DNA from 2 places in the Clostridium sp. TJA038 genome. Region 2 is predicted to be linked to the other one. Evidence: riboswitches for the same ligand, from Rfam matches in the RefSeq annotation. Region 2 holds a riboswitch; the other holds the start of a gene.

Region 1 (3,411 bases), on a different contig from region 2:
ATAAAGATTCAAATAAAGTTAATGAATTTAAAAATAGTAGTTCAAAGGAAAAAAATAATTCCTTAAAAGAAAATAAAAAGGAAAATATAAAGCTTTTTAAAGTTGATAAGTACTCTATTCCAAGTAAGATAAGTAAGAAGGATAAATTTAAATTATTAAAATTATCTAAGGAGTTATCTATAGATGACTATAAAACTTTATTAAAGCACATAAAAAGAACAGATGAGTTAGAGGCAGCTATTGATATATTTAAAATACTTCAAGAGAAGCTATCCTATAAAGATTTTGAGTATGTAAAAGAATTATTAAATCCTTTTATAAATATATCGCTAATAGAAGAAAAAATATAAGTTAAAAAAGAAGTAAATTGGAGAAAAAAAGAGTAATTTAAAAATAAATTAACATAATATCTTTAAATGGCTTAAAATTGAGTTTGAAATAAAAAGCATAACAATATATACTAAGTCTTGTCGATTGGCGATGAGCCAAGAGATAGAAGTTAAAAATACGCTGGTGTGGCTCAATTGGCAGAGCAGCTGACTTGTAATCAGCAGGTTATCGGTTCAAGTCCGATCATCAGCTCCATAAGTGGTGGAATTCCCGAGTGGCCAAAGGGGGCAGACTGTAAATCTGTTGTCGGACGACTTCGAAGGTTCGAATCCTTCTTCCACCACCAATAAGGTCGCATAGCTCAGCTGGGAGAGCACCTGCCTTACAAGCAGGGGGTCACAGGTTCGATCCCTGTTGCGACCACCATTAAAAATAAAATAATAAATACGCTGGTGTGGCTCAATTGGCAGAGCAGCTGACTTGTAATCAGCAGGTTATCGGTTCAAGTCCGATCATCAGCTCCATAAGTGGTGGAATTCCCGAGTGGCCAAAGGGGGCAGACTGTAAATCTGTTGTCGGACGACTTCGAAGGTTCGAATCCTTCTTCCACCACCAATTAAAAAATAAAATATAAATATGCTGGTGTGGCTCAATTGGCAGAGCAGCTGACTTGTAATCAGCAGGTTATCGGTTCAAGTCCGATCATCAGCTCCAAATGTGGTGGAATTCCCGAGTGGCCAAAGGGGGCAGACTGTAAATCTGTTGTCGGACGACTTCGAAGGTTCGAATCCTTCTTCCACCACCAGCAAGAGACACTTAATTTAGTGTCTCTTTGTTAAAATAATATATTTAAAATAGAATATTTAGTATTTATATACTCTTATCCAGAGAGGTGGAGGGAAACAGGCCCTATGAAACCCGGCAACCAGTGAAATTCACTAAGGTGCCAATTCCGGTAAAGAAATTCTTTACAAGATGAGAGAAGATAAATTTAGTGTATAACTAAAATCTCTTCTTAAGTCTTTAAGAAGAGATTTTTTTATTAAAATCATTTTAAAGGCGCGCATTAAGATGATTTTAATAAACAAAAAATATATTATTTTAAGTCGTGGGAAGATAATAAATATTACTTGTTGAATATATAGGGTTGGATAAATAAAAAATGAAAGGGGTGAATTAGCTATCTTAATATAAGTGTAAGATAGCCTAAATCATGAGAAGATTATTTACATCAGAATCAGTTACTGAAGGACATCCAGATAAAATTTGTGACCAAATTTCAGATGCAGTTTTAGATGCTATATTTGAAAAAGACCCAAATGCAAGAGTTGCTTGTGAAACAGCTGTTACTACAGGATTAGTAGTTGTAATGGGAGAAATAACAACAAACTGTTATGTTGATATTCCTAAAATAGCTAGAGAAACTATAAAAAATATAGGATATGATAGAGCTAAATATGGATTTGACTGTGAAACTTGTTCAGTTATGACTACAATAGATGAGCAATCATCAGATATCGCTATGGGTGTTGATGAAGCTTTAGAATCAAGAGCAGGAGAAAAAATTGATATAGATGCAGTAGGTGCAGGAGACCAAGGAATGATGTTTGGTTTTGCTACTAATGAAACTGAAGAATTTATGCCAGCACCAATAGCTATGGCTCATAGATTATCAAGAAGATTAACAGAGGTAAGAAAGAACGGAACTTTACCTTACTTAAGACCAGATGGAAAAACTCAAGTTACTGTTGAGTATGAAGATGACAAACCAGTTAGAATAGATGCAATAGTAATTTCAACACAACATGGTCCTGAGGTTTCTCAAGAGCAAATACAAGCTGATTTAATGGAGCATGTTATAAAAGCTGTTATACCAGCAGAATTATTAGATGAAAATACTAAATACTATATAAATCCAACTGGAAGATTCGTTATAGGCGGACCTCAAGGAGATGCTGGATTAACAGGAAGAAAAATAATTGTTGACACTTATGGTGGATATGGAAGACACGGTGGTGGTGCTTTCTCAGGAAAAGATCCAACTAAGGTTGATAGATCAGCTGCATATGCTGCTAGATGGGTAGCTAAAAACTTAGTTGCTGCAGGTGTTGCAGATAAATTAGAAGTTCAAGTTGCTTATGCTATAGGTGTTGCTAAACCAGTATCAATAATAGTAGATACTTTCGGAACAGGAAAAATTTCTGACGAAAAAATAGTTGATATAATAAATAAGGTATTTGACTTAAGACCAGGTGCTATAATAAGAGACTTAGACTTAAGAAGACCTATATACAAACAAACAGCTGCTTATGGACACTTTGGAAGAACAGATTTAGACCTTCCATGGGAAAACTTAAATAAAGTTGAAGAAATAAAAAAATATCTTTAATATAAAAAAGCTTAGGAAAAATCCTAAGCTTTTTTATATATTATTTATAAGTTCATAAAATTAATTTTGTAATATAATAAATTTTTTAAGCTTTATGAACTATTTTTCCATTAACTATTACGTATTTTATATCTATATTTTCATCAAAAAGAATTAAGTCAGCATCATAACCTTCCTTAATTAAACCTTTTCTATCGTCTACTTTACAATGTCTTGCACCATTATAAGTAGCCATTTTTATAACCTCATTAAGTGGATAATTAGTATTTAAAAATACATTTTTAACTGCAACATCTAATGTTAAAATTGAACCTGCTAAAGAACCACTTAATAATCTTGCAGCACCATTTTTAACTTCAACATCTTGACCACCTAATGTATACATTCCATCAGGCATACAACAAGCCATCATAGCATCAGTTATTAATAGAACTTTATCTGTTCCCTTTTGTTTATATGCAACTCTTAAACTTGGATATGCTATATGAATACCATCAGATATTGTTTCAGTAGTTATTTCACTATCAAAAACTGCACCTACAACTCCAGGTTCTCTATGAGTAAATGGAGTCATTGCATTAAAAAGGTGCGTAGCATGAGAACAACCACATTTTATTCCTTCCATAGCTTCTTCATAAGTTGCCTTTGTGTGTCCCATAGAAACTACTATACCTTTTTTGCTTAAAAATTTA
Region 2 (3,411 bases):
ATATTAAAAAAGCATAAAGTTTATTTATTAAAATTTTAAGGAGGAATAAAGATGAATCCTGTAAATAAAATTGCTGCAATTCATGATATGTCTTGCTATGGAAGAGCGGCTTTAGCAACAATAATACCTGTGTTATCTTCAATGGGAAATCAAGTGTGTCCTTTGCCTACAGCAGTTTTGTCAACTCATACAGATGGCTTTGGAAAACCAGCTTTTAGGGATTTAACAGATTTTATATATGAAACTAAAGAACATTGGAAAAAATTAAATCTAGATTTTAAATGTATATATAGTGGTTATTTAGCAGACCCTAAGCAAGTTAATTTTGTAAAGAGTTTTATAAAAGAATTTAAAGAGAAGAATACTTTAGTTCTTATAGACCCTGTAATGGCTGATGGGGGAAAGCTTTATGATGGCATGAGTTTTGAAATAATTGAAGAAATGAGAGAACTTATAAAAGATGCACATATAATAACTCCAAATTTAACAGAAGCCTCTTTTCTTTTAGGAAGAGAATATAAAGAATATTTAAGTGAAGAGGATATAAAGGAGTATTTAATAGATTTAAGTGAATTAGGACCTAGAATAAGTATAATAACAAGTGTATCAAGTTCAAAAGGTGATGAATATATTGATACTGTACTCTATGATAAGAAGGAGAAGATTTTTTATACATACTCTCATAAAAAAATAAATGCTTTTTATTGTGGGACAGGTGATACCTTTGCTTCACTTTTAATCGGATGGATATTAAAAGGAGAGGATGTTAAGAAGGCTTTAGAAAAATCTTGTGATTTTATTGCAGAAGCAATAGAGTATAGCGAAAAGTTTAATTATCCAAAAAATGAAGGCATATTATTAGAAGCATTGTTATATAAATTAATAAGTAAATAAATTATTAATGTCATATAATTTATTTGACAAAGTAATTTTAGAATGATAATATTAAAAAAACAAAATTTAATAAATCTTATCAAGAGAGGTGGAGGGACTGGCCCTGTGAAACCCAGCAACCGGTAATTCTTTGCGGTTAAAATAATACTGATTTAAACTTTTAAATAAGTCAGTATGCTTTCTTATGCAAAGATTTATAGCGGTGCTAAATCCTGCGGTAGAAACTGAGAGATAAGAATGCGAATCTGTAAGAATAATAACTTCTATCATAGGATAGGAGTTTTTTTATTTTGTAGGATAAAGATAGATTTATTAAATAGATTAAGATTAGGAGGAAAAAAATGAAAAAAGGAAAGTTTTCAGCATTATTACCATTAATAATTTTTGTAGCTATTTATTTGGGAACTTCATTAGTAATGAAAGACTTCTACTCTGTATCTGTTTTAGTTCCAGGAATAATCGCAGTTTTATTTGGAATATTTACAAATAGAAAAAGAGGACTTGAAAAGAACGTAGAGATATTTTGTAAAGGGGCAGGAAATAGTAATATAATTTTAATGTGCTTAATATTTATATTAGCTGGTGCATTTGCAGAAGTAGCTAAAAGCATGGGAGCTGTAGAGTCTACAGTAAATTTAGGATTAACAATATTACCTAAAAATATATTAGTTGCAGGTATATTTGTAATATCATCATTTATAGCTATATCTTTAGGTACATCAATGGGAACTATAGCAGCTATCGTTCCTATTGCAATGGGGATTTCAGATAAAACAGATATAGCTTTACCACTTATTGTAGGTGCCGTAGTTGGAGGTGCTATGTTTGGAGACAATCTTTCAATGATTTCTGATACAACAATAGCAGCTACAAAAACACAGGGCTGTGCAATGAAGGACAAGTTTAAAGTTAATTTTAAGGTTATATTACCAGCTGCAATTTTAGTTATTATTATATATACGGTTTTAGGAAGTGGAGCTAATACTTCAGTAGGACATTATGATTATAATTTTATAAAAATAATTCCTTATTTAGGAATATTAATAGCAGCTTTGATGGGAGCTAATGTAATAGCTGTTTTATCAGGTGGAATAGTTTTAGCAGGTGCTATTGGATTTTTTACAGGTTCTTTAGATGTAAAAACATTCTTTACTTCAATATCAACTGGTATAGGTGGAATGAGTGAGCTTATACTAATTTCAATAATTATTGGAGGAATTGTTGAAATAATAAAGGCAAACGGAGGAATAGATTACGTTTTAAACTTAGTTACAAAGAGAATAAACGGTAAAAAAGGTGCTGAGTTTGGTATTGGATTATTAGTAAGTTTAGTTGATGCATGTACAGCAAATAATACAATTGCTATAGTTACAGTAGGACCTTTAGCAAAAGATATTTCAGATAAATATAATTTAGATTCAAAAAGAATTGCAGGAATATTAGATATGTTTTCTTGTGCAGTTCAAGGAATAATTCCTTATGGTGCTCAACTTATGTCAGCAGCAGCTTTAACAGGCTTAAGTTCCTTTGAAATAATGAAATTTTTATTTTATCCATACTTAATGGGAATAAGTGCAATAATATTTATAGCATTTTTCCAAAAGAAAGGACAGACTAAAAATAATGAGGAGCTTGAGGTAGCTTAAAAAATTAAGTTTAGTATTTTTTATTTAAATTGGGGCTAAAAAAACTTACAATCTTATTTTAAGATTATTATTTTATCTTAATATAGATTGTAAGTTTTTTTATTTTTAATTACATAAAAGACAGATACTTTGAGAAGAAATTCCTTCACCTGAGCCTGTAAAGCCAAGTCCTTCTTCAGTTGTAGCTTTTATGTTTATTTGATTTAAATTTATTTTTAATACTTTAGCAATATTTTCTCTCATGGTAAGTATATAAGGTGCCATTTTAGGTTTTTGAGCTATTATAGTTGAATCTATATTGCAAATTTTATAATTATTTTCTTCTAAAAGTTTGCCAACAAATTCTAATAGTTTTAAACTATTTGCTCCCTTATATTTAGGGTCTGTATCAGGAAAGTGTTTACCAATATCTCCTAAAGCAGCAGCACCTAGTAAGGAATCCATTATGGCGTGAAGTAAAACATCAGCATCTGAATGTCCTAAAAGCCCTTTTTCATATGGAATTTTTATGCCACCTAATATAAGGTCTCTATTTTCAACTAGCTTATGAACATCATATCCCATTCCTATTCTCATATTAATCACCTCGTAATTTATTTTAAAGTTTGTATGTTTACATTATATATAAAGTTTATAAATTATTATAGCTTTACATACGTAATTAAATATATTTATAAATTTTATTTGTTAAAAAATATACTTATATGTAAAAAAATATATAGATATAAAGTGTTGCTATGGTATAATAAATTGAGATTTAGTAGAAGAAAAATAAATTAATAATTTTATATAAGATTATTTATAAGATACTTTGAGTTGAAAGGGTGAATTTTTATATGTGGGGAAAAATCAGAAACATACTTGGTATTTT

Evidence for each region. A riboswitch is a leader RNA that binds a small molecule or an ion and turns the genes downstream of it on or off. The one in region 2 is predicted to bind S-adenosylmethionine.
Region 1: another riboswitch for S-adenosylmethionine. It lies ahead of metK (methionine adenosyltransferase); the one in region 2 lies ahead of AC4FQV_RS08565 (Na+/H+ antiporter NhaC family protein).

Annotation. Positions count from the first base shown of each region.
Region 1 covers NZ_JBZEFA010000001.1:61,838-65,248, forward strand. Annotated here, with positions in the region: gene AC4FQV_RS00310 (hypothetical protein) at 1-350, shown strand, start outside; tRNA gene AC4FQV_RS00315 (tRNA-Thr) at 510-585, shown strand; tRNA gene AC4FQV_RS00320 (tRNA-Tyr) at 591-676, shown strand; tRNA gene AC4FQV_RS00325 (tRNA-Val) at 681-756, shown strand; tRNA gene AC4FQV_RS00330 (tRNA-Thr) at 779-854, shown strand; tRNA gene AC4FQV_RS00335 (tRNA-Tyr) at 860-945, shown strand; tRNA gene AC4FQV_RS00340 (tRNA-Thr) at 969-1,044, shown strand; tRNA gene AC4FQV_RS00345 (tRNA-Tyr) at 1,050-1,135, shown strand; SAM riboswitch class I at 1,208-1,312, shown strand; gene metK (methionine adenosyltransferase) at 1,544-2,719, shown strand; gene nagA (N-acetylglucosamine-6-phosphate deacetylase) at 2,805-3,411, opposite strand, start outside.
Region 2 covers NZ_JBZEFA010000004.1:75,820-79,230, reverse strand. Annotated here, with positions in the region: gene AC4FQV_RS08570 (pyridoxamine kinase) at 52-894, shown strand; SAM riboswitch class I at 968-1,132, shown strand; gene AC4FQV_RS08565 (Na+/H+ antiporter NhaC family protein) at 1,236-2,540, shown strand; gene ispF (2-C-methyl-D-erythritol 2,4-cyclodiphosphate synthase) at 2,646-3,116, opposite strand; gene AC4FQV_RS08555 (class D sortase) at 3,377-3,411, shown strand, end outside.